3 regions of the Dactylosporangium sp. NPDC051485 genome follow, and region 2 is predicted to be linked to each of the others. Evidence: riboswitches for the same ligand, from Rfam matches in the RefSeq annotation. Region 2 holds a riboswitch; each other region holds the start of a gene.
The links. Region 2 has a riboswitch for cyclic di-AMP ahead of AB0M46_RS24025 (hypothetical protein). Riboswitches for the same ligand answer to the same signal wherever they lie in the genome.

Region 1: it holds a riboswitch for cyclic di-AMP, as region 2 does, so the genes downstream of both, AB0M46_RS24490 (C39 family peptidase) here and AB0M46_RS24025 (hypothetical protein) in region 2, are expected to answer to the same signal.
Region 3: it holds a riboswitch for cyclic di-AMP, as region 2 does, so the genes downstream of both, AB0M46_RS43155 (NlpC/P60 family protein) here and AB0M46_RS24025 (hypothetical protein) in region 2, are expected to answer to the same signal.

Annotation. Positions count from the first base shown of each region.
Region 1 covers NZ_JBFAZW010000044.1:8,098-17,970, reverse strand. Annotated here, with positions in the region: gene AB0M46_RS24510 (ROK family protein) at 1-166, opposite strand, end outside; gene AB0M46_RS24505 (cupin domain-containing protein) at 264-725, opposite strand; gene AB0M46_RS24500 (Ig-like domain-containing protein) at 760-1,911, opposite strand; gene AB0M46_RS24495 (hypothetical protein) at 1,987-2,859, opposite strand; cyclic di-AMP (ydaO/yuaA leader) riboswitch at 3,152-3,287, shown strand; gene AB0M46_RS24490 (C39 family peptidase) at 3,285-4,163, shown strand; gene AB0M46_RS24485 (transglycosylase domain-containing protein) at 4,195-6,270, opposite strand; gene asnB (asparagine synthase (glutamine-hydrolyzing)) at 6,551-8,458, shown strand; partial or broken gene recQ (DNA helicase RecQ) at 9,197-9,873, opposite strand, start outside.
Region 2 covers NZ_JBFAZW010000042.1:68,897-78,769, reverse strand. Annotated here, with positions in the region: gene AB0M46_RS24045 (hypothetical protein) at 1-95, shown strand, start outside; gene AB0M46_RS24040 (phosphotransferase) at 312-1,109, shown strand; gene AB0M46_RS24035 (hypothetical protein) at 1,156-1,515, shown strand; gene AB0M46_RS24030 (glycoside hydrolase family 19 protein) at 1,570-2,682, opposite strand; cyclic di-AMP (ydaO/yuaA leader) riboswitch at 2,962-3,118, shown strand; gene AB0M46_RS24025 (hypothetical protein) at 3,128-4,147, shown strand; gene AB0M46_RS24020 (exopolyphosphatase) at 4,239-5,186, shown strand; gene AB0M46_RS24015 (phosphatase domain-containing protein) at 5,196-6,263, opposite strand; gene AB0M46_RS24010 (hypothetical protein) at 6,428-6,703, shown strand; gene AB0M46_RS24005 (hypothetical protein) at 6,833-7,552, shown strand; gene AB0M46_RS24000 (AAA family ATPase) at 7,542-8,504, opposite strand; gene AB0M46_RS23995 (RNA ligase family protein) at 8,501-9,262, opposite strand; gene AB0M46_RS23990 (alpha/beta hydrolase) at 9,438-9,873, shown strand, end outside.
Region 3 covers NZ_JBFAZW010000120.1:22,229-32,101, reverse strand. Annotated here, with positions in the region: partial or broken gene AB0M46_RS43170 (PAS domain S-box protein) at 1-1,064, opposite strand, end outside; gene AB0M46_RS43165 (hypothetical protein) at 1,477-2,238, shown strand; gene AB0M46_RS43160 (DUF5753 domain-containing protein) at 2,572-3,399, shown strand; cyclic di-AMP (ydaO/yuaA leader) riboswitch at 3,622-3,794, shown strand; gene AB0M46_RS43155 (NlpC/P60 family protein) at 3,838-4,812, shown strand; gene AB0M46_RS43150 (methyltransferase domain-containing protein) at 4,863-5,639, shown strand; gene AB0M46_RS43145 (hypothetical protein) at 5,692-6,102, shown strand; gene AB0M46_RS43140 (sigma-70 family RNA polymerase sigma factor) at 6,258-7,202, opposite strand; gene AB0M46_RS43135 (NAD-dependent epimerase/dehydratase family protein) at 7,547-8,539, opposite strand; gene AB0M46_RS43130 (bifunctional metallophosphatase/5'-nucleotidase) at 8,849-9,873, shown strand, end outside.

The DNA.
Region 1 (9,873 bases), on a different contig from region 2:
GCAGCTCGGCGGCGTGGCCGGTCACCGACGCCGGCGACAGGCCCGTGAGGCGCGCCATCGTGCTGCGGGGCAGCGGGCCGTGCTCCAGCACGACGCGCAGGAGCGATCCGACGCTGGCCGTGCGGCGTCGCTGCGGGCGTGAGGAGGCTCGCGACCGTACCAACATGGAATATATCCTACTTCACAGATAGGGTTGATATGTTAAATCGGCGTCGCTGCGTATGCGAAAGAGCCCCGCCGCGCGGTCGCGACGGGGCTCTCGGTCACCAGCAGGCCTCCCGGTCCGGGAGGCGGTCGGCTTCGGGCAGGCGGACCGCCATGGACTGCGGCGGGCGGGCGTACTCGGCATCGGTGACCTGCTCGCCCCACTCCGTGCCGGTGCCGTCCGGGTCGGTCTCGTGGGTGGACACCACGGCCACGAAGGTCGCCGGGCCGGCGCCGTGCCAGTGCCACTCGCCGGCCTCCACCACGATCGTGTCGCCGGCCCGCACCTCGTGGACCGGGCCGCCGCGGCGCTGGACCCGGCCCACGCCGTGCAGGACGTGCAGGACCCGGCCGTACGGGCAGCGGTGCCACGCCGTGCGGGCGCCCGGGTTGAACTGGGCGTGGAACGTCGCCAGGCGGGACGGCTCCATCGCGACGACGTCGCGACCGATCCAGGCCACGCCGGAGTAGCGCTGCTGCGGCGCGGGCCGGCTGGTGCTCGGCGCGCGGATGACCTCCATGTGTACCCCTCCCTCGCTGTGTAGTCCTGTCGGTCTATGCCTTCGTGTAGTCGGCCCAGGACATGTCCCAGGCCGTCCAGCCGTCGCCCGCGTCGAGCGGCGCGCCCGTGTTGCGCGTGACCACCGGGTCGCCGACCAGCAGCGACTCGTAGAGCCACCGGCCGTTGTCGGTGGAGACGTTGGTGCAGCCGTGCGAGACGTCGCGCACGCCCTGGTCGCCGACCGACCAAGGGGCGGCGTGGATGTACTGCCCGCCCCAGGTGAGGCGCATCGCGTACTGGACCGCGGCGGTGTACTCCGGCGTGCGGAACACCGTCGAGGGCTCCCGCGACATGACCACCGTGGTGCCGCTGGACGAGGGCGTGGACGGCTTGCCCAGGCTCACCGGAATAGTGCGGATCGGCTGGTCGTTCTGGAACACGGTCATCTGCTTCGTGCTGTCGTCGATGTCGACGGTGAGCTTGCGGCCGATCGTGATGGAGGCGGTGAGGTCCTCGTCGGTGTGGCCGTTGCCGATGGGCACGCCGTTGAGGGCCTTACGCGCGGTGATCTTCGTGCCCGGCTGCCAGTAGTTCTGCGGGCGGTACATCACCTCGTGCCCGCTGAACCAGCGCCACGCCCCGGGCTGCGGCGGATCGCTGGTCACGAAGAGCCGCTGTTGCACGGCCGCGCGGGATTCGGGCGGCACGTCGCTGCCGAAGTCGACGACGATCGGCATCCCGACGCCGTACGTCCCGCCGTTGGTGAGCATCAGGTCGGAATTGATCGCCGGGCCGGTCGGCTTGGCCGCCGTGGTGAAGGTCGACGTCTTCGTCACCGGCTTGCCGTCAGCCCCGACGGCGGTCACCTTGACGGTGTAGGAGGCGCCGTAGTGCAGGGCGGCGGCCGGCACCCAGGAACTGCCGTCGGCCCGTGGCTCGCCGGCCACGGCCTGACCGGCCGCGTCGGTGAGTGCCACGTTGGTGATCTTGCCGTCGTTGACCTTCAGCCCGATTTCGGCGCTGATCGGCGACCCGGCGTCGCCTGCGGTCGGGGTGATGGAGAGCCCGACCGGTGTCGGGGGAGCGCTGTGCTTGGCCACCGAGGGTTTCCGCGTGGAACCATCGCAGGCCGACAGCGCCGGTTGCGCCGCGATCGCGAGCACGAGCAGCGCGGTCGCGGACCGGAACACGCTGTGTCTGTACATGCGGCTCATCGTCGTGCCGGCCCGGGCGAGGCCGGGCCGGCAAACGAATGACAACGGGAAGGATCGGCGGCGGCCTTACATCGTGGCGTCGGCGATCGTGTTGGCGAGGCCCTCCCACTTGGCGTACGCGTCGGGGAAGGCGGAGCCCTGGACCTTCTGCGCGGCCACGGTGACCGCGTAGTCGCCCCAGCCGGGGATGCGCAGCAGCGCCGCGTAGAAGCGGCGGGCCGACTCCTCCGGGTTCATGAGCTGCTCGATGCTGCCCCAGCTGGGCCGCTGCTGGAACAGCCCGACCGAGTCGTAGTCGTAGCCCACGCCCTCGTTCGGGTGCTCCAGCGACGCGGGGAGGTTGCCGTTGGCCAGGTTGCGCAGGTGGCTCTCCTGCAGCGCGGTGGCCAGCGCCACCACGACCGCGCGCTTGGGCAGCCTCTCCCGCTTGGCCACCGCGACGATGGCCAGCGCGTTGTCCATCTCCATCTGGCTGAGCCCGCCCACGGGCGCCACCTTGGTGGGCGCGGCGGACGGCGGGGACGTGTCGGACGGGTTGGAGGGGTTGGACGGGTTCGAGGGGTCGGAGGTTTTCGGCGGGTTGGACTTGGACTTCTTGGACGGGGCGGGCGGGTTGGCCGGCGCCCGTTCATGGTTGCGGGAAGCCACCTCTCCTTCCTCCCGCGAGGAGTCGGGACCGGCAGTCGCGGCGGCCGGGCGTTCGGCCGAGGTGACGTCCGGGTCGTCACCCGGGGCGGTCAGCACGGCCGTGAGCCCGAATGCGGCCACGGCGAACACGGTCGCCGCCGCCGCGCCCCGGCGGGGGCCGAGGCTCAGCAGCGGGCGGAGCCGGTCGCGCACCGCGTCGAGGCGGGCGGGGTCCGGCAGCAGGGGGCGGAGCCGGTCGCGCACCGCGTCGAAGCGGGCGGGGTCCGGCAGGAGGACACGGAGGCGGGCCACCGATTGGCGGCCAGAGCGAGTTCGCAGATGGCGAGGACCCGGTTCGGTCTCGTCGCTGGGCTGCGGATTTTCGTCGGCACCGGCGAGCATCCGGCGAGACTAGGACCCCCGGGGTGAGGGGGTGATTCTGGGCATGATAAACGGCGCCCGAGCCGTGTGCGCCGGGGCGCTTTTCGCCTGGGCATCACGCCCCGTAGCCGTTTCGACGGGGGGTGCAAAGCCCTGTTGACCGGCTCGAATAGCCTCGCCGGGTCCACCTCGCCGACGTCTTTCACTCACAGTGGGTGACGGCGTGGCGGATCCGCTGAGTCGTGCGCAGGCACGAGCCGGGGACCCACGTTCTGGGGTGAGTCCGCGTTTGCCGCGGTAGGGCGACCTTCGGCGTCCGAACCCGTCAGCTAACCCGGTAAGCGGTACCGGAAGGAGTGGTACCCCTGAGCTACCTCTACAAACCCCGGCACAACCCCCGGCAGGGCGACCCGTCCGGGCCCGGCCGCCGCCGGATCCCCCTCGTGGCCGCCGCGGCCGCTGTCCTCGCCGTCGCGGCGGGCCTCGGCGTCGCCGGCCTGCAGCGCTCCTCCGCCACGTCCACCCCGCCGGGCGCCACGACGGTCCGGGCCGCCGACGCCCAGGCGCTGGTCGGCGAGGTCCCCGCCGGATCCACGGGCGCGCACGACACGCCGGCGGCCCCGCCGCAGCAGCACGGCGCGGCCCCGGCGACCACCAAGGCCGCGCCCGCCCAGGCCCACAGCGCCGCCCCGGCCCCCAGCGCTTCCCCCACCCCGACCGTCCCGGTCCAGAAAGACTTGACGTACCAGTTCGCCCTCCAGGAGAACTACTACTTCTGCGGTCCGGCCGCGACCCGCATCGCGCTCACGGTCAAGGGCCTCTTCCCGAGCCAGTCGGAGGTCGCCCAGAGCCTGGGCACCACCGAGGGCGGCACCAACTCGTCGAACGACACCACGCGTGCGCTCAACGCGTACCTGAAGACCGACCTCTACAAGGCCCACTTCATCACCGGGCAGGCGGCCTCCGAGGCCGACATCGCCGAGCTGAAGGCGGCGGTCGTCAACGCGGTCTCGCACGGGTACGCCGTCGTGGCCAACATCGCCGGCACGACCACCGACGACGCCGGGCGCGGCCACTCCTACGAGGGCGGGCACTACCTCACCATCGTCGGCTACCGCGACGGCGGCCAGACCGTGAAGATCGCGGATCCGGCCGACGCCCAGGGGTCCGGCTCCTACACCCTGTCCATCGCCAACATGGCCAACTGGATCGCCCAGCGCGGCTACTCGGCCTGATCGCTTCGACCGCCGCGCGGCGTCCGCCGGTTCAGGCTCCCATCGCCCGGGCCCGGCTCGGGACGGCGAAGTTCTGGACCGGCACGCCGCGCAGCGCGAACGCCATGGTGTGCGCCACGGCCCCGTTGACCGAGCTGGAGACGCCGCCGCCCACGTAGTCGTTGGGGTTGTCCGGGTTGACCGCGATGCCGGCCGCGGCGATCTGCGGGGTGAAGCCCACGAAGGTCTCCGTGGCGTTGTACTCCGCGCTGCCCGTCTTGCCCGCCACCGGCCGCCCGAGGATCCCGGAGACGGCCTCGGCGGTGCCGCCGTCGCACTTGCCGTAGGCCGAGCCCTTGCTGACCGGGCAGCGGGCGGCGTCGGTCGCGGCCGCGGCCACGTCCGGGTCGACCACCTGCCGGCACTTCGGGGTGCCGGCGTCCAGCGTCTTGCCGTCGGCGTCCTTGATGGACAGCACCGGCAGCGGCTGGCAGTACACGCCGCCGGCCGCCACCGCCGCGTAGGCGTTGGCCAGGTCCAGCGGGCTGGTCGAGGCGACGCCCAGCGTGAACGAGCCCCATGTGTCGGCCTTGGCCGCCAGCGCCGCGTCATGGTCGTCGCGGAAGACGATGCCCAGCCGCTGCGCCATCTCGATCGCCCGGCTGGCGCCGACCTGCTCTTCCAGCCACACGAAGTACGTGTTCACCGAGCGCCCGAAGCCGTTCCACATCGTGCGGTCGCCGTCCATCCAGCTCGGGGTGTCGTTGGCCGGGCACCACCGCCCGCCGCAGCCGGACGACCCGTCGCCCGGCCAGATGGTGACCAGCCGGGCCGGCGCGTTGAAGTGCGTGTTCAGGGGCCGCCCGGAGTCCAGCGCGGCGAGCATCGTGAACATCTTGAAGGTCGATCCGGCCTGGTACCCCGCGACGCCCGAACCGCCCGCGACGAGCTGGTTGACGGTGTTGGGGTAGTTCGGGTGCTCCGGCGGGTTGGCCTCCAGGCTGTAGTGCCGATTGACCGCCATCGCCAGCACCCGGCCGCTGCCCGGCTGGACGACGGCCAGGGGCAGCGAGCGGGCGTTGCCGTAGCCGTAGACGCCGAGCGACTGGCCCAGCGCCGCGGCCTGGATGCCGGGATCGATCGAGGTGACGATGGTGTAGCCGCCGGTGCGCAGCGCCTCGTCGCGCTCGGTCGCGGTGGTCCCGAACTCGGCCTGGCTGTTCCACCACTGCCGGAAGTAGTCGCAGAAGAAGCCCCAGTCGTTGTGCGCGGCGTCGACCGCCGTGCAGTCGTTGGGCGGCCGCAGCTCCGTCAGGCGCACCTCGGCGGTCTTGGCCGCGTTCGCCGCCGCCGGCGTGACCGCGTGCATCTTCGCCATCGAGTCGAGGGTGTAGGCCCGCCGCTGCAGCGCATGTTCCCGCTCGCCGCGCAGCGGGTTGTCCACGTCCGGAGACTGCAGCACGCCGGCCAGCATGGCCGCCTCGGCCAGCGTGAGGTCGGCCGGATTCTTGCCGAAGTAGGTCTGGGCGGCGGCGTAGATGCCGTAGGCACCCGCGCCGAAGTAGGCGATGTTGAGGTACCGCTGCAGGATCTCGTTCTTGCCGAGGCGCTGCTCGAGCGCCAGGGACAGCTTCATCTCGCGCAGCTTGCGGGCCGGGGTGTCGGAGAGCGCGTCCAGGTGCTGCTGGGGCGTCAGGCCGGGGTCGTTCTTGAGCACGTTGCGCACGTACTGCATGGTCAGCGTCGAGGCGCCCTGCTGCGCGCCGCCGCGGCTGTTGGACACGAACGCGCGCGCCACGCCCTTCAGGTCCACGCCGTGGTGCTGGTAGAAGCGGGTGTCCTCGGCCGCCACCACGGCCTGCCGCATGACCGGGGCGACCTGATCGAGCGGGATGTCGCGGCGGTTCTCGTCGTAGAACGTGGTGAGCAGCGTCTTGCCGTCGCTGGCGTAGACGTAGGACGTCTGGGCCGGCGGCGGCGTGGCCAGGTTGACCGGGAGGTTCTCCCACGTGTCGCTGCCCGCCCTGGCCAGCCCGCCGGTGACGATCGCGACCGGTAGCAGGCCGGCCGCCACCACCAGGCCGGCCAGCACCGCGCACAGCAGCAGCCGCAACAGCCGGGTGGCCACGCGCCGCTTCCGGGGCTGGGGACGGGGGCGGGGGCGGCGGCGCAGGCGCATAACTGTTCTCCCGGGGTGGGGCTTTTTCGGTGGCGCGCCGCTACCCGGCGGGCCCGGCGGTAACCACCGCCCCGTCGTGGATCACCCGGGCCATTGGCCGGGGCGAGGGATCGGATGGGTGGGGACATATCCGCCCGCCCGGTCGCCCGCAGTCTGATCGGCTGGATGCGCGGCGCACCGTGGCCGTCCGGAGCGAAGGGGGCGAGACGACACCATGTGCGGCTTCGTGATGTACACCGGCAACGACATCATCACCGCGGAACTGCTCGGCGCGATGGAGCGCCAGCTCGGGCTGATCGACCACCGTGGGCCCGACGACATGGCCCTGGAACGGATCGCCCCCGGCGTGGCGGCGGGCTTCCGGCGCCTGGCGATCATCGACCGCCAGGGCAGCCGGCAGCCGCTGAGCTACCCGCCGTCCGGCCCCCAGACGGGCCGCTGGACGTTGGTCTTCAACGGCGAGATCTACAACTTCGAGGCTCTGCGCGAGGAGCTCATCCGCGAGCACGGCGCCGTCTTCGCCACCGACGGCGACTCGGAGGTGCTCGCCGCCGCGTTCCACCACTGGGGCGAGGACGCCCTGCAGCGGCTGCGCGGCATGTTCGCGTTCGCCATCTGGGACTCCGCCACCGAGACCCTCTACGCCGCCCGGGACCCGTTCGGGATCAAGCCGCTGTACTACGTCGAGACCCTCGACGGCGGCCTGTGGCTGGCCAGCGAGAAGGCGCCGCTGCTCCTGCAGACCTCACGGGAGCTCGATCCGACGGCGCTGTCGCTGTACCTCACGATGCAGTACGTCCCGGAGCCGTACACGATGCACCGCGACGTGCGCCGGCTCCCCGCCGGCGGCCTGCTGATCCGCCGGTTCGCCGGCTCCCCGGTGATCCGCCGCTACACCCGCAACTGGCTGCGCCCCGACCCCGCCGCCGACGAGGCCGCCGCCGTGGCCGACCTTCGCGAGGCCCTGCGCGACAGCGTCCGCGCCCACATGCGCGCCGACGTCCCGGTCGGCGCCTTCCTGTCCAGCGGCATCGACTCGACCGCGATCGTGGCCCTGGCCTCCGAGCTGCACCCGCGCCTGCAGGCCTTCACCGCCGGCTTCGACACCACGACCGCGTTCTCGGAGCTGGAGATCGCCGAGCGCTCCGCCGCCCACCTCGGGGTCGACCTGCATCCCGCCGTGGTCCGCCCGGACCAGGTGATGGAGGCGCTCCCGCGGATCATCTGGCACCTCGGCGACCCGGTCGCGGACCCGTCCATCGTGCCGCTGTACTTCCTCGCCCGCACCGCCGCCGAGCACGTCACCGTGGTGCTCTCCGGCGAGGGCGCCGACGAACTGGCCGGCGGGTACACCATCTACCGCGAGCCCCATTCGGTCGCCCCGGTCGCCAACCTCGGCGAGCCCCTCCAGCGGGGCCTGCGCGCCCTGGCCCGCGCCCTGCCCGACGGGATGCGTGGCAAGAGCTACCTGCAGCGGGCCACGACCCCGATGCCGGACCGGTACTTCGGCAACGCCCGCATCCTCACCGACGAGGAGAAGGCCCGGATCCTGCGCGGCGCCCGGGTGGTCGGCCACCAGCACGTGACCGCCGCCCTGTACGCCGAGGCCGCCGCCCTCGACCCGGTGGCCACCATGCAGCACATCGACATCAACACGTGGCTGACCGGCGACATCCTGACCAAGGCCGACCGCATGTCGATGGCCCACTCCCTGGAGCTGCGGGTGCCGTTCCTGGACCGCCGCGTGTTCGAGGTCCTGTCCCGCCTGCCCTCCCGGCTGAAGGTCCCGGACCGCGGCCGCACCACGAAGTACGCCCTGCGCCGCGCGGTGGCCGGCATCGTCCCCGACTTCATCGTCGACCGGCCGAAACTGGGCTTCCCCACCCCGGCCCGCCGCTGGCTGCGCGCCGAACTCGCCGAGTGGGCCCACCACGTCTTCTCGACGTCGGGCGCCGGCCGGCTGATCGACCTGAACTACGCCCACACCCTGCTGTCGGCCCACGAGAAGGCCGAGGCCGACCACGCCCGCAAGCTGTGGATCCTGCTGACCTTCTGCCTCTGGCACGGCATCTTCGTCGACGGCACCATCACCGTGACGCGCCCGGAGCCCCGGGTCCGCCCCATGCTCACCGGCTGAAGGCCAGCGCCCGCCCCGCGCCGGCCGCACGATCGCCGCCCTGCCGGCCGGGGCTGGCCCGGCGTGGAGCCCCTCGCCGGTCCCACGGTCGCGGACTGGATGGCCTCGAGCCGCGTCGAGCCAGGTCCCACGGTCGCGGACTGGATGGCCTCGGCCCGCGTCGAGCCTGGCGCCGGCCCACGGTTACGGGCCGGGCTGGGCTGGGCTGGCCGACGGCCTCGGGCTGGGCCGCGCGGAGTCCCGGATTGGTCTGCGGTCGGCGGCCGGCCCGCGTGCTGCCGCATTGCCGCGCCGGAAGGCCAGTCCCGCCTGCCGCGGCACGGCGGCGCCAGAGCAAACCGATCCGCCCGAGCGATCGGGTGCGGCCGAGCGATCCGGTCCGCCGAAGCGATCGGGTGCGGCCGGGCGATCCGGTCTGCCCGAGCGTCAGGGTTCGACGTCCCACGGGGGTTCCTCGTCCCACGGCGGCTCCTCGTCGCCCCACAACATCTCGTCGTCGGGCCCGGTGGCGCGCGTCGCTGGGGCGGGCGCCGTAGCACGCGCCGCCGCCGGAGCGGAGGCCGTCGCGGCGGGTGTCGCGGCCGCTGCCCGTTGCGGTCGCGAGCCTGCCCCGGAAGCGGGTGCCGTGGAGGCGTGCGGCGCGGGCGGCGTGGAGGCGTTCGACGCGGCGGCCTGGGCGGGCACCGCCGGGGTACGCGGCGACGGCACAGGATCGCCGTCGAGTTCGGCAAGGGTGGCGAGAATCTGGTCGCCGTACTTGGTGAGCTTGGTCCCGCCGACCCCGTTGATCCTCGCCAGGTCGGCGAGCGCGCGTGGCTGTTCGGCGGCGATCTGGTGCAGGGTGGCGTCCCGGAAGATCACATACGGCGGGACCGCGTCGGCCCGCGCCACGGACGTGCGCCACGCGCGGAGCCGCTCGAAGACCCGGCCGGGATCGTGCACCACCCGCCCGGCGCCCCCCGAAGCATCCACGTCGAACAGGGAGGCCTCACCATCGGCGGCGGAGGCCGTCGAGCTGGATGCCGCCGGGGCGGGCGATGGCGAGCGGGGTGCCGGAGCGGCCGGAGCGGGCGAGGCAGGCGCCGCGGCGGGCGGGGCGGGCGCCACGGCGGGCGAGGTACGCACCGCGGCGGGCGGGGCAGGCACCGCGGCGGGCGGCGGCGCATCCGGGCCGGAACCCAGCTCGGCCAGGGCGGCGAGGATCTCGTCGCCGAACTTGGCCAGCTTGTTCTCGCCGACCCCGTTGATCCGGGCCAGATCCGCCAGCGTGCGGGGGCGGTCGGCGGCGATCTGGCGCAGCGTCGCGTCGTGGAAGATGACGTAGGCCGGCACGCCCTGGGCCTTGGCCGTCGTGGCGCGCCACGCGCGCAGGTGCTCGAAGACCGGCAACGTCTCCGGCGAGAGGTCGGCGCCGG
Region 2 (9,873 bases):
CGGTGCTGATCGCCGTCACAATGCGCGGTCGCCGCCTACGCCACCCCGGTGACGCTGCGGACGCATCGAGCTCGTCATTCGGACCTACTCGATAGGGACCAGGCTGAGCAGTGTGCATGCCCCGGGCCCGTCGCCGCTTCAGCGCCGGGCCCGACACAACCCAGGCCTGGTACCGGGTTGGGGGTGGCCGCGTGGACGTCGAAGTCGCGTCGGCCGTACTGACGGCGACGGACCATTGCACAGTGTAATAAGACCGAGAACGTGGTCTCGATCCCGCTGGTGTCTTGCGAGTCGAACAGGAGCCGAAGCGCTTGACGAACAACGCATCGAATGACGAGCAGGAATTGACCGGCGGCGGGATCAACCGAGTCGTCCGCGTCGGCGACACTGTCCGTCGTCCGTCGCAGCCGTGGAGCGCACGGATGCATCAGCTCTTCGGTCATCTGGAGAAGGTCGGGTTCACCGGCGCTCCCCGGTCCTTCGGCAATGACGAACTGGGGCGTGATGTATTCGGATACCTCGACGGCGAAGTTGGCCACTATCCCTGGACGCCGGCGGTGGCCAGTGATGCGGCGCTCGCCAATGCCGGTCGCCTGTTACGTGATTTCCACGCGGCCACCGCGGATGTCGCCGGCCGATGGCTGGACGGCTGGCAGTCGCCCGCCCACGAACCGGTCGAGGTCATCTGTCACAACGACCTCGCGCCCTACAACCTCGTCTACCAGGGCGAGGAGATCGTCGGGATCATCGACTTCGACACGGCGGGGCCCGGACCCCGCGCACGGGACCTGGCTCTCGCGTTGTACCGGTTCGCGCCACTGAGCCGGCCGGGGGACGGCGAAACCGTTGCAGTCGTGACCCGTCGCCAGGCGACGCGGTCGCGAATCTTCCTGGACGCGTACGGCGCCGACTCGGCACTGCGGGTCGCCGCCATCGATCAGGTCGAACCGCGGCTGACCGAACACACTGACCTGATGCAGTCCGCCGCTGCGGCCGGCGACGAGAACTTCGCCCGGCATATCGCGGAAGGGCACCTCGATCACTATCTGAAGGACATCGCGTATCTGCGCGATCAGCACGAGATCTACCGGGTGGCGCTCGCCGAGTAGGCCAACGGCTTCTGTCAACGGACAGGCGGCGGTTTACTGTAACGCGATGCCGGATAGTGAAGATCGAGTGGCGCAGTTGGAGGCGCAGGTCGCCGAGTTGGAGCGGCGGCTTGCGCGGTTCACGGCCAATGCTGGGGCGCCGCGGTTCACGCCCGGGTTCAACCAGGTGTACCGCGCGGACGGCTACGGGTACGTGAGCGCGTACTACGTCGGCGGGGCGACCAGCCGCGTGCGCCTGTTCGTCGGGCCGCAGCACCCGCCCGCGCAGTGTGTCGGCGAGGCCAACTCCGGCGGGCGCGTCGACAGCCACATCGGCGCCGTCGTGCGGCCCGGCGAGTACTGGGTGCTGGAGTGCACCAAGCCCGACGGCGAGGGTTATCGGGCCGTGTTCACGCCGCTGTTCTGAGCCAGCAGGGGCCGCGACGCGGCGTGAACACGTACCCGCAAGGTTCGAGCAGGATCAGCAGGACAGGGAGCCGGGGCCAGCGCCGACGCCGAGGATGCCCACGAAGCGCTGGTAGGCGGCGACGCGACTCTGGATCTGGGCCGGGTTGCGGCCGTTGCACTCCAGGCTGCCGTTGATGCTCCGGATGGTCTCGCCGAAGCCGGCCCCGTTCACCATCGCGTTGTGCGGGGTCATGGTGCCCGGGCCGCTCTGGGTGTTCCAGTACCACAGGGCCGTCTTCCAGGCCACGGCCGCGTCGGTCTGAACCAGGTTCGGGTTGCGCAGCAGGTCGATGCCCAGGGCGTCGCCGGCCGCCTTGTAGTTGAAGTTCCAGCTCAGCTGGATCGGGCCGCGGCCGTAGTAGGCGGCCCGGCCGGCGGGGCAGCCGTAGGACTGGCCGGCGTCACAGTAGTTGGGGTAGTTGGCCGTGTTCTGCTCGACGATGTAGACCAGGCCGCCGGTTTCGTGGTTGACGTTGGCCAGGAAGGCCGCGGCCTCCTGCTTGCGGGCCGCGTCGGAGCCGGTGCGGGCGAAGGCGGGGTAGGCCGACAGCGCGGCGACCAGGCCCGAGTACGTGTAGAACGAGTTCCGGCTCGGGAACATCTGGTTGAACTGCGCCTCGCTGACCACGAAGGCGCCGCCCGACGAGGTGGGAGGGGGAGCGGTCGTGGGAGTCGTGGGAGAGGAGCCGCAGGAGTACGGGTCCCAGTACCAGGTGCTGACCACGGGGCTGTAGCCCGGGTTGTCGTGCTCGGCGATGTAGAACTTGCCGTCCGTGAACTTCACGATGTCGCCGGTCACGTAGTTGTGGCCCTGGACCCAGGCGGGGAAGCTGCACGCGCCGGCCGTGCCGGTCTGGACCGGCGGGTTGGTCGGGGTGCTGCCGCCGCAGGTGCCCTGGTCCTGCCACACGCCGGTGGTGCCGGGCGGGGCCTCGTTCTGGGTCCACCACTTCGCCAGGTAGTTGTGGCCGTTGCGGGACGCGGTCATGCCGCCCGTGTAGACGGCTGTGGCCTGCCACGCGGGGGCGCAGGCGGCGGCGGAGGCGGGCATCATGTTGAAGAACGCGACCACTCCGCTCACCACCGCCATCGCGGCGAGCATGGCCAGCGCGCGGACTCTCGACACCCTCGATCAACTCCTTCGGCTCCGGGCCTGACCTGCCCATCCGACCAGCCGGAGGAACGCCGAAGAGTGAACATCATCATTTCATGAACAACATTTACGGTACCGTTGAGACAGCACCACAACGCCGCGGTCAGAGACGGCGACGTCACTCACCGCGACCAATCCCGAGGCATTGACGTGATCTGCATCACTGCAAGGCCCCGAAGCTGATCTACGCACAAACGGTGCGGTGCGCGAATTCCGCCCCGTCGGTACAGTGACCCACGGTCACGTCCACGGGCGTGACTGCCGCCCAATCGCCGTCCGTGGCGAGCCGGGGACCCACCGTTGCGTTGGGGTGAATCCGCCCTCCTGGAAGCCCTTCCGGGAGCGGTGGTAGGGGTCGTTCCGTCCCGAACCCGTCAGCTAACCCGGTCGGCGGCCGACGGAAGGAACAACGAACCAGATGTCATCGCGACATCACTTCCGGCGCGGACTCGTCGCGCTGCTGGCCGTGATCGCGTTCGGCGGGATCGGCAGCCTCCCCGCCGCGGCCGAGCCGGGCGATCCCGGCAACGAGGGCGCGGACGTCAATCCGACCCTCGGCTCCGTCCTGGAGTCGACGACCCGGGCCTGGACCGACGCCAAGGCCAGGTTCGACGCCTCGGTCAAGCACCAGGGCGAGCTGACCGTGCAGCTACAGGCGACCGAGGCGCAGCTGGCGAGCTTGCAGGACCAGGTGTCGGCGATCGCCATCGCGGCCTACCAGACCGGGCCGCTGACCACGTTCGCCGCGCTGATGGACGCGGACAGCCCCGACAGCTTCGCCGAGCGGGCCGGCACCATCAACGAGCTGGCCCACCACAACGACAACCTGCTGCGCCAGCTGCGGAAGCTGCGGGAGGCCCAGGCCTCGCAGAAGAAGGCGCTCGACGACGAGGTTGCCTCGCAGCAGCAGCAGGTCGCCACCATGGAGCAGCAGAAGAAGGAGGCGGAGAAGGCGCTCGCGCTGGCCGGTGGGCCGAGCAAGGGCTTCGTCTCGGCCAACCTGCCGCTCGCCGACCCCGTGAAGCGCAACTCCGACGGCTCGCTGCCGAAGGAGTCGTGCAGCGTCAAGGACCCCACCACCTCCGGCTGCATCACCCCGCGCATGATCCACGCCATGCAGGAGGCGCAGAAGGACGGCTTCAAGCGGTTCGTGGCGTGCTTCCGCCCGAGCGGCCCGTACGAGCACCCCAAGGGCCGGGCGTGCGACTTCTCGGTCCAGACGAAATCCGGCTTCGGCGGCGTGGCCACCGGCGACGACTTCGTCTACGGCTCCAACCTCGCCGCCTACTTCGTGAAGAACGCCGATCGGCTCGGCGTCATGTACGTCATCTGGTTCAAACAGATCTGGACACCGGCGGCCGGCTGGCACCATTACAGCGGCGTGGCCGGCGACCCGTCGAGCGATCACACGAACCACGTGCATCTCTCCATCCTGTAAAGCCATCCTGGAGCCCCGCGAATCCTCACGTTCGTGCCGGGCCGGTCGATAGGGAGACCGTCGACCGGCCCGCCGTGCGAGGGGATCCGCAGTGAAGTACCGTCTCGTGACCCGCAGCGACTTCGACGGCCTGGTCTGCGCGGTCCTCCTGCGCCAGCTCGACCTGATCGGCGACATCACCTTCGTGCACCCGAAGGACGTCCAGGACGGCTCGGTCGACGTCGGCCCCACGGACATCCTCACCAACCTGCCGTACGCCGCGGGCGCCCACATGGTGTTCGACCACCACCACTCGGAGGCCCTGCGCACCGGCGGCCAGGCGACCAACCACGTCATCGACGCGCAGGCCCCGTCGGCGGCCCGCGTGATCTATGACCACTACGGCGGGGCCGAGCGCTTCCCCAACATCTCCGACGAGCTGATGGAGGCCGTCGACCGGGCCGACTCCGCGCAGTACGACATCAGCGAGATCCTGCAGCCGATCGGCTGGACCTTGCTGAACTTCCTCATGGACAGCCGCACCGGGCTGGGCCGCTTCCGCCAGTTCCGCATCTCCAACTACCAGCTGATGATGCAGCTCATCGACGCCTGCATCGACCACCAGGACGTCGAGGAGATCCTCGGCCTGCCCGACGTGGCCGAGCGGGCCGAGCTCTTCCGCGAGCAGCAGGACCTGTTCGTCGAGCAGCTGCGCCGGGACTCCCGGATGCACGGCGACGTGGTCGTGGTCGACCTGCGCGACGAGGACGTCATCTTCGCCGGCAACCGGTTCATGGTCTACGCGCTGTTCCCCGAGGCCCGGGTCTCGATCCACGTCATCTGGGGCAAGCAGAGGCTCAACACCGTGTTCGCCGTGGGCAAGTCGATCCTGGACCGCAGCTCGCCGACCGACATCGGGGCGGTCATGCTGCGCTACGGCGGCGGCGGCCACCTCGCCGCGGGCACCTGCCAGGTCCCGCACGAGGACTCGGAGCGGGTGCTGGGCGAGCTGATCGACAAGGTGGGCGCCCCGGTGAGCTCGGCCGCCGGTCGCGCCTGAGCGGGACCCTCAGAGGATCTCGGTGTCCCGCAGCAGCCGCCACAGGCCGGCGCCGTCGGGAGCGCCCAGCCAGCGCCGGTCGTTGGACGGGAAGCGCTTGGAGCTGCCGGCCACCCCCGGGAACGCGCCGGCCAGCACCGCCTGGGTCGGCGAGAGGTGCCGGATGGCCACGGCGGCGATGCTGTCCGGGTGCTCGGCGGCGAACTCGGCGTAGATCTCCGGGTCGTGCTGCCCGTCGTCGCCGACCAGCAGCCACCGGATGTCCGGGAACTCCTCCGCCAGCCGGGCCAGCGACGCCCGCTTGTGCGCGTGCCCGCTGCGGAAGAACCGGTCCGGCTGCGGCCCCCAGTCGGTCAGCAGCAGCGGCCCCGCCGGATACAGGTGCCGGGACAGGAACCGCGTCAGCGTCGCCCCCACGTTCCAGGCGCCGGTGGACAGGTAGAAGACCGGGGCGCCCGGGTTGGCGTTGACCAGCCGCTCGTACAGCACCGCCATCCCCGGCACGGAGGCCCGCGCGTGCTCGTCGAGCACGAACGTGTTCCAAGCGGCGAGCAGGGGCCGCGGCAGCGTGGTCACCATGACGGTGTCGTCGACGTCGGAGACGATGCCGAAGCGGGTGGTGGCCGGGTCGATGATCCGGATGGGCGCCTCGACCGGGGCGCTGTCCTCGCTCTGCAGTGTGACGGTGGCCCAGCCCGGGGCCAGGTCGGCCTCGACCACGACGTCGACGAAGCCACCGCGGTCGCAGCGCACCTCGCGGACGCGCCCGCCGGCCTCGATGCGGACCAGGGCGTTGCTCACCGACACCGCCGTGAAGGAGCGCCAGCCGCGCAGCTTCTTGAGCCGCTTCGGGGGCCTCGGGTCGATGCGGGCGAGCAGCACGCGGCCGAGCACTCGGACCCAGCCGGGGCGCCCGTCCGTGGCGGCGGCGCCGTAGCCGGTGTAGGCGGTGACCGCGACCTTCCAGCCACGCCGGCGCAGCCGCCGCTCGAGGACGCCGTGGATGGCGTCCTCGATGCGCGCCGCCCGGTGCAGCGGCACAGGCGCGCTGGTGGGCGCACTGGGGACCAAGGACACGGCCCAACCCTGTCACAGGCGGACGGAGACCGCACCCCGCTAACCTTCAACGCTGTGTGACGAGTACGCGACGCTGGCATGAAACCGTGAGCCCGAACCGGAAGAATTCTCCTAGCGTGAGTGCCATCAGGAACACGCCTGTATGAGCGCACGGGAGGTGCGAGATGGCTACCACATTCGAGGCCGTTCGGGCCGAGGCGCTGTTCGCCTCCGACCTGCAGTCGTCCCAGGCCCCGGCGGGCGGGCAGATCCGCGACGCGGTCGCGGCGACCCTGCGCCGCATCGGCATCCAGGGCTGCGCGGCGCGGGTCGCGGGCGAGTTCGGGGACCACCCGGAGACCGCCGTCGCCCGCATGGCGTGGGCGCTGGCCCTGGTCCGGGCCACATACCCGGCCGGCGGCCCCAGAATCCACCGGGCACTTCGCCGGCTGGCCGCTTGAGCACCAGGCCCGATGGAATCACCGGGTCCGATGGACATGAGCACGACGTGAGAGATTTTCACTGATTGCCCCGATCGTGCAACTTGTCCGCTCCACACTGGGTGCACTCGGACAACCCAGGAGGACAGCGTGGAGCAGCACAAACTCACGATCGACATGAGCGACGCCACGATCGAACAGCTGCGCGACCACCACTTCGCGCTCTTCGGCATGCACGCGATCGCCACCTCGGCGAGCGGCGCCCCGACGATCTGGCTCTCCGTGCACTACCTCGAGCGGCACCTCGAGGTGGCGTGGAGCGAGACGTACTCCATGTTCACCACCCGCCACGCCACGCAGGTGCCGAGCACGAAGGTCGTCGCCACCCACAACTACCCGGCGCCCCTCGGCAGCGTGCTGACGGTCGCGGGCAACGACGGGGCCGGCATCGTGACCCCGGGCGGGCCGGCGGGACACATGGAGATCGACAACGCCGGCCGGGTCGAGCTCGGCGCCGGGCTGTGCGCGCACGACACGCACGGGATGTACCAACCGGTGGGCATCTTCGACCTGGTCGACGTGGACCTCTTCCAGCCCGTCCCCAAGGTCGCGTTCTTCTTCTCGCCGATCCCGCACATGGCCGGCGAGATCGCCACCCGCTCGCTCGGCCCCGGGGTGCTGCTGGACTACCAAATGGCCCGCAACCGCTCGCTGGAGATCGAGTACGACCTGCACAACGGCTGGAGCACGCAGAACCGACCGTTCGCGCGCCCGATCGCGGCCAACGAGCCGCTCAACCCGCTGCTGCTGATCCGCTCCTCCGCCCTGCAGGCCCTGGCGATGCAGCGGCAGCGCACGACTAGCCGTTGAGGATCGACGACACCGAGTGCGCCTCGGTGATATCGGGTGGCTCCCAGCGCCCGGCCATGCGGTCGATCACCGCCGCCGGCACCCGCCGCTCGCGGGCCCGGTTGCGCCGATGGACGACCTCCGGCGGTGCCTCCACGCTCACCGCCTCGACCCGTGCGCCGTAGCTCGCGGCCAGCCCGACGCACCGCGAACGCAGCGCGCGGGTCGTGTTCGTCGCGTTCCACACATATGCCACCCCGGCCCGCAGATATTCGCGGGCCCGCGCGTACGCCGCCGCGATCACCGGGCCCTGGTCGCCGGTCGGCCGCACGCCGAGCTCGTCGCGCAGGTCATCCAGGCTGACCACGGGCACGCCGGCCCGGTTGGCCGCGACCCAGTGATCCTTGCCGGCACCCGGCAGCCCGGACAGCACGGTCACCGTGCACCGCGTGTCGTCGAACGCCGCATAATCGGGGTCCCGCCCGGGCGTCCGGAAATACGCGAACCGGGCATGATCGGAGGCGAAGCCGCGAGGCTTGTCGAGACAGCCAATTTCCCGGGTGTACTGCGTAAAGAGCGCGACTTCCTCCACCAGCCGCACATCCGCACGCCGCAGCGCCTCCGCGGTCGCCAGCAGCCCGAGGTCGTCGTTGCGCGCGAGCAGGCTGACCCGGAACGCGAGCCGATCGAGGTCGGGTCGCTCCAGCGCCCCGAACGGCAGCCACGCATATCGCACCAGCGCGGCCACGTGCTCCCGCCAGGCGATCGGCGCCCCGAGCCCCCACAGCGCCTTGCGCGCGGCGTGCTCACCGGCGTCGAGCAGCAGCGCGGCGGCGAACACCGGGGCCCGCTCGGCCTCGGGCCGCGCCCGCCACTCCTCGATCCCGCCCAGCGCCCCCGCCACCGACGGGTCGGCATCCGGCAGCACGGCCCGGACCTGCTCGGGCCGGATCGCCCACGCCGGGAGGGTCATATCCGAACTCGGTTGGCCACGATCGGCCGATCCTGCCAGTGACTGCCCGAGTCGAGGATCGCGGTGTGGAAGCTCGGACGAACCCACTTGTATCTCCCGAGCACCGTGTCGGCGTCCTCGAGCTTCAGGTACAGCCCCTCCATGTCTTCGGACATATCGGTCTCCCGCAGGACGCGGTCAGGGTCGGCGCCCCCGGCGCGCGCGGACTCCTGCAGCGTGTCCTTCCATCCATCGGTACGGCACGTCGAGGGGCCGACCAGCGCGGTGAGCCCCGCCAGGTCGGCGAACGCGCCCACCTTCAGCACGGGCACGGACGCGACGCCGAGGCCGTCGAGCAGCTCCCGGCGGCGCGGGGTGGACAGGAATGCGTCGGATTGGCGGTCGTACACGTCGAATTCGCAGAAGTGGTGGGGCAGCGCGTCGTAGAAGCAGGTGTGCTTGGCGTAGAGCCACTCGCCGTACAGGATAAATCGGTCCTTCAGCACGGACCGCAACACATGGCTCATCCCGGCCGCCCACGCCTTGAACGGCGCGAACTGCTTCTCCCGCGGCCCGCCGGTGAGATAGTGCCCGCGCGACTGCAGCAGGAGCGCCCCGTCGGGATCGAAGCTGATCGCGGCGTTGGCGCCGTCCAGCTTCTCCTCCACGACCAGCTCACGGCCCGCCAGCTCGGCGAACGGCACCTGCGCCAGGTCGTGGTCGCCCGGTTGCAGCCGCGAACCCTGCAAATGGGGCGTCCTGGGGTACTTGCGCAGCATCAGACCGTTGTACCGGAGTCGATTCCCCCGGCGACACGGGTTTTCTCGGGTGAGGGAAAGGGTGTTGCTGCTTCCGCGCGGCGGCGGGGCTCGCAAGCATCGTCATGACATTGTTTGGCCCGAATCACCTGCTCCGAGCGGCCTCTCGCCGCCAGGCAAGTTTGGGAGGGTTGTCTTGACGAACAGAACCGTGAAGGGGCTGGTCCTCTTCACCGCTGCGGCCACGCTCGCGGCCGTCGCGCCGGCCTCGAGCGCCCTGGCCGCGCCCGCCTCGCCGGGCGGTGACTTCGCCGGAGCGGCGTCGATCCCGTGGGGCCAGTGCGCGAGCCCCGGCCTGCAGCGCCGCGGCGCCGAGTGCGGCCTGCTCGACGTGCCGCTGGACTACAGCAAGCCCAACGGCAAGAAGATCCAGATCGCCGTCTCGCGGATCAAGCACAAGGTCGCCGACAAGGACTACCAGGGCGTCATGCTGGTCAACCCGGGCGGCCCCGGCGGCTCCGGCCTGACCCTGTCGGTCCTGGGCGAGTACGTGCCCAACGGCGCCGGCGACGCCTACGACTGGATCGGCTTCGACCCGCGCGGCGTCGGCTCCAGCGTGCCGGCCCTGCACT
Region 3 (9,873 bases), on a different contig from region 2:
TGCTCGTCGGCGATGGCCAGCACGTCCGAGGAGTGCTGGACCAGGGAACGGAAGCGGCGCTCGTGGCGGCGCAGCTCCAGCATCGAGGCGTCGACCCGGGCCAGCAGGTGGGAGTTCTCGTAGAGGGAGATCAGCTGGCGGGCGGTGACCAGGAGCGTGAGCAGCACCGAGCCGCCGACCAGGATCCGGGTGACGCGGGGGTCGTCGCCGACGCCGACGAGCACGAAGGCGTCGGCGACGACGATGGCCACGTACGGGACCAGGCTGAACGGGCGGGCCTGGGTGCGCCTGACGGCGGCCGGGCCCTCGGCGAAGGCGCGGCGCTGGCGGACGGCGGCCATGGCCAGGCCCACGCAGCACACCGGGACGGAGATGTGACAGTCGTTGAGGTAGGGGCGCGACTCCAGCAGCGGGGCGGCCGAACCGGCCACGGCGCCGACGACCACGGTGCCGCCCATGGTCCACAGGGCGCGGCGGTCCAGGGCTCCCGCGCCGGCCAGGGCGACCTTGGCCAGGGAGACCAGGCTGGCGAAGACCATGATCAGGATGCCGAACAGGGTCCACGACGAACCGGTGACGGCGCTGACCGGGACGGCGGCGCGGGCCGCGGCGAACCAGGCGACCAGCGCGGCGGCGGCCAGCACGATCGTCAGGTCCAGGCCGAGCGTGATCAGGTCATGGCTGGAGCGCCGGCCCATGGGCAGGCGCAGGAGCGCCCAGAGCAGCACGACGATCGCCCCGAGGTACAGCACCATCGTCGGCGTGCTGGAGCGCTGGGTCGCGACGCCGAACCGCACGAGGGAGTCGTAGGCGCTGCTCGCCACCGCCGCTAGCAGCAGGGTCAGGACGAGGGCCAGGTGGCGCCAGAAGCGGCCACTACGGCGGTTCGGGGCGGCCCGGGCCGTGCGCAGGATGACGATCACCGCCAGCGTGACGCACGCGGGGACGGGCAGCCAGCCGACGACCGGATGCATGAGCGCGCCGGGCCACTGCGCAGCCAGCCAGGCGACGCTCAGCACGGCGAGCGCCGCCGTCCAGCGCAGCAGCCGAACGTCCAACGCCATACAGGCCGATCCCACTCCTGCCCCGCTAGCCAACATGGTGTCGATTCGGCGAGGGCGGTCCGGACCTGAGGGGTATGGGCGAATTGCCACAGTAATCGGATGGCGCTAGGCGCCGTCATGATCACTACGTAGTCGGGCGGTCACACATCGATGCCATCCGGTGCTAGGTTGACCGCATCACGCTTCCTCACCCTCGCGCGACGCAGCGGGCTCGCAGAAGAGAGAAAGGGATGCCATGACGGAGGGCCGGCATCATCGGCGTCACGACGACGACCACACGGCCGACGGGATCTACGTCCCGCCCCCGCGTGAGGTGCCACGCCCCCGATCCCGACACCCCGAGCCGGCCGACCGGCCGCCGCCCGCCGCGCCCTCTCCCTGGGCCCCAGCGGCGCCCGGCGGGCCCCCACCGGTGGACCCGGCCCCGCAGCACGCGCGATCGCCGGAGTGGACCGCCCGCCCCTCCCCCTGGGTGCCGGTCGACGACGAGTACGACGACGGGTACGCGGACGAGTACCCCGACGAGGAAGACTCGTACGCGGCGGAGGAGAACGAACCCACGGCTCCCCCGCCACGTGCGGACACGCGCCCCCGGTACGAGCCGCCGCAGCAGAACTGGACGGCGGACGAACCGGGGCTGACGCTGCGCGCCGGCCCGCGGCGGTCATCGCCCCGGTATGAGCCACCCGCGGAGGAGGAGCCGCCTCCCCGGTACACGCCGCCGGCCGAGGAACGAGCCAAAGCCGAAGAGGAGCGGCCGCAGCCGCTCTATCCCCAGGAGTGGCCGCCGCAGCCGCGACGCGAAGACTGGGCGTCCGAACCGCAACGCGAAGAGTGGCTGCCGGAGCCGCGACGCGAAGAGTGGGCACCCGAGCCGCACCCCGCCGGCGCGCCCGCCGGTCCGCCCCCGCAGCACCGCTCGTCCGCGACCGCGTGGTGGATCGCCATCGGCGTGATCATCGTGGCGCTGGCCGTCGCGGCCGGCGTGCTGGTCGGGCTGAGCCTGGCCGCCCGCGGCGGGTCGGCCGACTCACCCGCCGGGGCCGCCGGGGCCAGCTGCGGCGGCCGGGAGGTACTGCGGGTCACCGTCGCGCCCGGGCACGCCGCGGCCGGCATCGGAGCCAACCAGGCCGGCGGCTGCAGGCTCGTCGCGGTCACCGTCGAGCAGGCCTAGGGATCCCGGCCACCGCGGCGGCCGGGTTTGTGGCCACCTGGACCCAGTACAAACGCCTGGCGTGAAGCACCGCCCGGCTCCGCGGGCTCGAGGACGCGACCAGGCCGGCGTGTCCTGCGCGAGATGTCCCAGCTCACCGGCGGTCCGGCGGTCGCCTCGAACGACCCCGGCGGCCTCGCCAGCGCCATGGCCAAGATCTTCCTGGCGGCACCCGCCCAGCACTGAGCCGTCCAGGAAATCGGATCGCGTCAGGTGCATCAGCCGCAAATCGGGTAGATACGCGGAGCCCTCAACCGGGGCCATGCCATATGTACGCGATTGGGGGGATGGTCTATGAGCGGGCCCATCGTGGGCAAGCGCCGGCTCCGGGCCGAGCTGCGGCGGCTGCGGCGGGAGCGGGAGCTGACCCAGGACCTGGTGGCCGCCGAGATGGAGTGGTCGCTGTCCAAACTCATCCGCATCGAGAACGGCACCGTCGCCATCTCGGTGAGCGACCTGCGTAGCCTGCTGGCCTACTACCGGGTGCACGACCCGCGCACCGTCGACGAGCTGCTCGAGCTGGCCCGCGCGGCCAAGCGGCGGATGTGGTGGGACGAGTACCGCACCATGCTGGCCGGCCAGCAGATCACCTACGTCGGATTCGAGGCGGAGGCGACCAGCATCGGCGAGTTCGCCCCGATAATGTTCCCGACCCTGCTGCAGACCCGGCGCTACGCCCACGCCACCAGCGACGTGGAGTCTCCGCTGGCCGAGCGGCGGGTCGAGTTCCACGCCCGGCGCCAGGAGGAGCTGTTCGGCCGGGAGGAGCCGCCCCGCGTGGAGCTGTTCCTGGACGAGTCGGTGCTGCGCCGCGGCCCCGTCCCCGGCGACGAGGCACTGCTGGTCGACCAGCTGGAGCATGCGATCGAGTTCGCCCAGCGCCCGTACGCCGATGTGCGGGTGATCGCGCTCAACGCCGGGTACCACCCCGGCTGGGAGGGCGACTTCACGCTGCTGGAGTTCGGCGCCGACGACGGCGTGCTCTACCGCCAGCAACTGCTGTGGGAGGAGCCGGAGCTCATCGCCACGTACCGCAGGAACCTGGAGCGGCTGCGCGAGCGTGCCCTGCCGGCGGAGTCCTCGGCCGACCTCATGCGCCAGATCGCCCACGAATTGAAGTGAGGCCCGGGGCCGGGCGCGCACCCGGCCCCGGAACCCTTCGCACCTTGTCGATGCCTCCGGCGACCAACTGTCACTGTGCGGTACGCGCGACCAACCCCCGGTAATACGGACTTTTCCATGCATTACCGATCGATGAGGACACACGGCTTCCACCCGGCGAATGATCACGTTAAGTTAGGCTCTGGCCTGCTCGGCAGTCCGTCATCCACCCCGGATGACGCCGGGCAAGCGCCGCCGAATCGAGTTCGGCGCGCCGGGCAGAGACATCGACGGCGCGTGATCGAACCGGGGACCCAGAGTGTTCGTGGGGTGAATCCGCAGCGCACTGCGGTAGGGCGTTTTTTCTTCCCGCCCGAACCCGTCAGCTAACCCGGTAGGCGGTAGTCGGTGAAGAAGGGTCATCCTTCCTTGTCCACTGGACACCGTGCCCACCGGTCGATGCTGCGAACCCTCCTGCTCGGGTTCGTGATGCTCGCGGTGCTCGCACCGAGCACGGTCGCGCACGCCGATCCCACGCTCGCCGAGATCGAGGCCCAGCTCGACAAGTCGAATCAGGACCTCGAGGCCACAATCGAGGCCTGGAACGGCATCAACGCCGACCTGGCGACCACCCAGGCCAAGGCGGCCGAGCTGCAGGCGAAGCTCAAGCCGCTGCAGGACGGGGTCGACGAGACCAGCGCCAACGTCGAGCAGTTCGCGATCGCGCAATTCAAGACGGCCGGCAACATGCAGGCCATCTCGGCCATCCTCAACGCCAGCGACACGGGCTCCCTCATGGATCAGATGTCCATGCTGCAACAGATCACGCACACCCAGCAGAAGGACATCGAGAACTACCGCAACGCCAAGAGCAAGTACGACGACGAGAAGAAGCAGCTCGACGAGCTGCTGGCCGCGCAGACCACGCAGAAGTCGGACATCGAGAGCAAGCGCAAGGTGATCGAGGGCGACATCAAGAAGCTGCAGGATCTGCAGAAGAAGGCCGTCGCCGCGGGCTCCAAGAAGGTCAACCCGCCGTCGTACAACCCGGGCACCCTGCCCCCCGCCTCCGGCAGGGCCGGCGCCGCCGTGGCATTCGCCAAGGCGCAGCTGGGCAAGCCGTACGTGTTCGGCTCCGCCGGACCGAACAGCTACGACTGTTCGGGTCTGACCATGGCCGCCTGGAAGGCCGCGGGCGTGAGCCTCACGCACCAGGCGTCGCGCCAGTTCTCGGAGATCACAGCGCACTACAGGACGAGCACGCTTCCGTTCGACACACTGGAACCGGGCGACCTGATCTTCTACAACGGCCTTGGCCACGTCGGGATCTACGTCGGGAACAAGTCGATCATCCACGCGCCGCACACCGGCACGGTCGTGCAGTACGCCTCGGCCACCGTGGACAGCGTGTACGGCTGGGCGCGCCCGCAGTAGCGCTCCCCCACCCGCTTCGCCAAGACGCCATGCCCTTCATGATGGAGGGCATGGCGTCTTGGGATCCGGGGCAGTACAACCGCTTCGCCGAGGAGCGGGCGCGGCCCTTCCACGAACTCGTCGCGCGCATCCCGACCACCGCGGCGGTCGCCGTGGCCGACATCGGCTGCGGGCCGGGCGACATGACCGCCACCCTCGCCGAGCGCTGGCCCGACGCGGCCGTCCTCGGCCTCGACTCCTCGCCGGACATGATCGCGGCGGCGGAGCGGTTCCGGTCGCCGCAGCTGCGCTTCCAGCTCGCCGACGCCTCGGCCTGGCGCCCCCAGCGGGGATCGCTCGACGTGATCGTGGCCAACGCCTCGCTGCAGTGGGTCGACGACCACGCGACGCTGCTGCCGGCCTGGGCGGCGGCGCTCGACGACGGCGGGACGCTCGCCTTCCAGGTGCCGATCGCCGGCCACGACCCGGGCTTCGCCGCGATCGCGGAGCGCCCGCACTGGGCCGGTCGGCTGCGGGGCGCGGCGGCCGTCACCGGGCCGCGCTCGGCCAGCCCGGTCCTCGACGCCGAGGAGTACGTCCGACTGCTCAGCACCGCCGGGCTCACCGTCGACGCGTGGCAGACGACGTACTACCACGTGCTCCCCGGCGACGACCCGGTCTTCGAGTGGTTCAAGGGCACCGGCCTGCGCCCCTACCTCGACGCGCTGGACGACGCCGAGGCCTTCGCCGAGGAGGTCCGCGCGGAGCTGCGGGCCCGCTTCCCGAGGGAGCCGTTCGGCACGATCCTGCCGTTTCCCCGGCTCTTCGTCGTCGCACATCGGGCTTGACCCCGTCAGCTGCTTTACATCACGCAACGATCTTCGCGCCTAACCTGGCGCGATGAGCAGAACAGCGAAGACCATTCTTCTGATCGTCATCGGCGTCGTCGTCGTGTGCTGCGGCGGCGGCATCGCCGGCTTCTTCTTCCTTGTCAACTCGTCCACCAAGGCGCCCAAGGCCGCGGCCGGCGACTTCCTGACCAGCCTGGAGGCGGGCAACACCCAGGCCGCCTACAAGCTGCTGTGCGGCCAGGCGCAGAAGAACTACGGGCCGGAGACCTTCGACGCGTACGTCAAGAAGAACCAGCCGACCGCGCACGACATGAGCTTCGGCGGCTCGTACAGCAACACCAACGGCACCGAGACCGCCTCGATCTCGGCCACCGTCACGTACAAGAGCGGCAAGTCCTCGCACACCTTCGAGATGCGCAAAGAGGGCGGCGCGTGGAAGGTCTGCGGCGACCCGTACTAACCCATCCCATATGCGCGGATTGTTCGAAATGCCGGGTACTGCGCACCGCAATGCGCGGCATTTCGCGCTTCGCCCTATGACGTGTTGCGCTTTGACCGACAGTACGCATGACAAAGGGCCCCGGGTAAGTCCCGGGGCCCTTTTATGCTGTGTCGTTACGCCGCCTGCAGGCCCTCCGCGCGGGCCAGCTCGCGCAGCCGGCCGAGCGCCTGGATCTCCAGCTGGCGAATCCGCTCGCGGGACAGCGAGAACCGGGTCGCCACCTCGGTCAGCGAGTGCTCGCGGCCGTCCTCGAGGCCGTAGCGGGCCCGCATGATGCCGGCCGACCGGTCGTCGAGGTGGTTGAGCAGGCCCTCGATGCGCTGGCGCTCCAGGGCGGCCAGCACCACGTCCTCCGGCGACGGGGCGTCGGAGTCGGCGACGAGGTCACCCAGGTTGGTGTCGCCGTCGTCACCGACGGGAGTGTCGAGCGACACGGTGTCCTGCGACCAGCGCATGAGCTCGTGCACCCGCTCGACCGGCACGCCGAGCGAGGCGGCCAGCTGCTCCGGCTCCGGCTCGTTGCCCAGCTCGCGGGTGAGCTGGCGGGCGACGTTGCGCATGCGGTTGACGTCCTCGACGAGGTGCACCGGCAGCCGGACCGTGCGCTCCTGCTGCGCGATCGCCCGGCTGATCGCCTGGCGGATCCACCACGTCGCGTAGGTCGAGAACTTGTAGCCGCGCACGTAGTCGAACTTCTCCACGGCGCGGACCAGGCCGGTGTTGCCCTCCTGGATCAGGTCGAGCATCGGCATGCCGGACCGCACGTAGCGCCGCGCGATCGAGACCACCAGGCGCAGGTTGGCCCGGATGAACCGGTCCTTCGCCCGCTCGCCCTCCGCCACCAACCGGTGCAGCTCCGCGGCGCTCACCCCGTCGGGGATCTGCTCGCTGTCGAGCAGGTGCTCCGCGTAGAGCCCGGCCTCCACCGCCTTGGACAGCTCGACCTCTGAAGCGGCGTCGAGCAGCGGCGTGCGGGAGATCTCATGCAGGTACACGCCGACCAGGTCGCGCTCCTCGGCACCTGTATCGGGTCGCGTCTCCACTTTCACGTTCTCCACTTCGGGCCCCTCCCCGCTCCATCCTTCGCCTTCCCCGTTTCACCCTGCTAAAACGGGCGCCCCCCGGGTATGCCCCCTACACAACAGTCAAAGCGCGTTCCGCATTCCGCCCCGGGGGGCGTTTCGGTGACGACCCCTGAGAGCTGCACCACTTACCTAGACGCTCGGGAGGCTTCCCCGGTTCGCTTCGGTTGCAACAAGTGATACGTGGTCTACCTGCCCGTCAGACGCCTGAATTCGCTGTGAGTTCCCTGGGAACGCCGGTGCGGGGGGCACCGGACGCTCGTGAGCACGGCTTGTCATCGGCACCTGTCGGCGGTACGACAGCCTTTTGACCGAACGGGTTACCGCTCGCGCCATTCCCGCAACAACTCCGCCTCTTCATCGATGCCCAGTCCGGCTTTCGCATCGATGTGCGTTGCGTCACGAAATGCCGCCAACGTATCCCGGGCCGTCTCGGCGAGCGGGCGGGTGCGCAGGCCGGCGTCGAGCGAGGGAGTCACGTCGCGGCTCATGAATCCGGCGTACTGCGGCAGCGGCAGCCAGAAGGGCAGCGATCGCGGACCGCTCCACGGCGCCACCCCCCGCGCGGTCAGGAACTCCTGATCGACCCAGGTGAGTGAGGAGACCACCCCGGCGCCGCCGGACAGCCCGGCGTGGAACCGCGCCCGGGTCATCGGCGCCCCGATGCCGTCGAAGGGGCCGGCCAGCCCGCCGGTGGCCGCGGTCACGATCCACTCGGCGAGGTCGCGCACGTCGACGAGCTGCACCGCCTCGTCCGGCCCGCCCGGCGCGAGCACCTCGCCGCCGCGGGCCGCCCGGCGCACCCAGTAGTCGAACCGCCCGGTCGGGTCCTCGGGCCCGACGATCATGCCGGCCCGCAGCAGGAACGTGCGGCCGGCGCCGAAGCCCTCGACCGCGAGCCGCTCGCAGGCGGCCTTGGCGCGGCCGTAGGACTCCGGGCCGGCTCCCGGGTCGGCCTCGTAGTCCGGCGGCAGCAGCGGCGCGGTGACCACGCTCTGGTGCGGGGTGGCGACGTCGGCGTAGGCGGACCCGCTGGAGACGAACGTGTAGTGCCCGGCCCGGCCGGCCAGCGCCGCGGCCGCGAGCCGGACGTGGCGGGGGTGGCGGGCGACGTCCACCACGGCGTCGAAGGTGCCCTCGAGCGCCGCGAGGCCGTCGGGGGCGTCGCGGTCGACCCGGACGAAACGGGCGCCCTCCACGGGATCGCCGGACTCGCCGCGGGCGGCGCAGACGACGTCGTGGCCGGCGGCGAGGAACTGGCGGGCGACGGCGCGGCCGAGGAACACGGTCCCGCCGAGAACGAGGATGCTCATCGGCCGATGATTCGCCCCCACGATCGGCCGGCCCAGACCCGTTCGCCCGAGGCGTATCCGCTGTGAACGAACGTCACGCCCGGTGCGACGACGGCCCGGCGGCGTGGGCCGAGCAGACCGGGGCGAAGGCCCAGATCTGCAGGTAGTCGATCTGCAACTTGTCGGCGGGATGCGTCGGGTGGCCACCCTCGCATTTACCCGCAGGACACGAAGCTGACGCCGGCACGTGCTCGCGCCCGATCCATGGCTTCGGAAGGATGACGAAGCACGCATGTATCCATGCGTGCGTCCGTCATGAATGGAGAAATCATGGCTCAGCCCCGCGCCCGCGGGTGGCGTGTCGCGCAGCACCTCGCGGTGCCGGCGCTCGCCGTTGCGGTGGTCGCCCTGCTGCCATTAGCCAAGACCGGTTCCACCACCGGTTCGGACCGGTGGACGCCGCTCACCCCGGCCAAGGTCGCGCTGTCCCAGAAGGTCGGGGCGACGGCGACCGCTCAGCTGCTCGGCTTCAACGACTTCCACGGCAACATCGACCCGCCGACCGGCAGCGGCGGGCTCATCAACGGCGTGCCCGCCGGCGGCTCCGAGTACCTCGGCACCGCGCTCACCAAACTGCGGGACAAGGCCAAGGCCGAGGGCGTGCACAACAGCGACACCGTGGTGGCCGGCGACAACATCGGCGCCTCGCCGCTGGTGAGCGCCGCGTTCCACGACGAGCCGGCGATCGAGGTCCTCAACGCGATGCACGTGGACCTCGCCTCCGTGGGCAACCACGAGTTCGACGAGGGCGTGACCGAGCTGTACCGCATGCAGTTCGGCGGCTGCCACCCGACCGATGGCTGCCAGGCCGGCGGCCACTTCTCCGGCGCCAAGTTCCAGTACCTCGCCGCGAACGTCACGCAGAAGTCGAACGGCCTGCCGATCCTGCTGCCGTTCAGCATCCGCCGCTACGACGGCGTGCCGGTGGCCTTCGTCGGCATGACCCTCGCGGCCACCCCGGGCATCGTCAACCCGGCCGGCATCAAGAACGTCGACTTCCACGACGAGGTCGAGACGGCCAACAAGTACGCGACGATCCTGGGCTGGCTCGGCATCAAGTCGATGGTGCTGGTCATCCACGAGGGCGGCATGCAGAGCAGCCCGCCCGCGCCGCTGGACCCGTCCGGCTGCGCGAACTTCGCCGGCCCGATCGCCACCATCACCAAGGGCCTCGACCCGGCCTACGGCGTCGTGGTCTCCGGCCACACGCACCGCTTCTACACCTGTGAGCTGCCCAACTCCTCGGGCGCCAACTCGCTGGTGACCAGCGCGGGCACCGCCGGCACCCTGGTGAC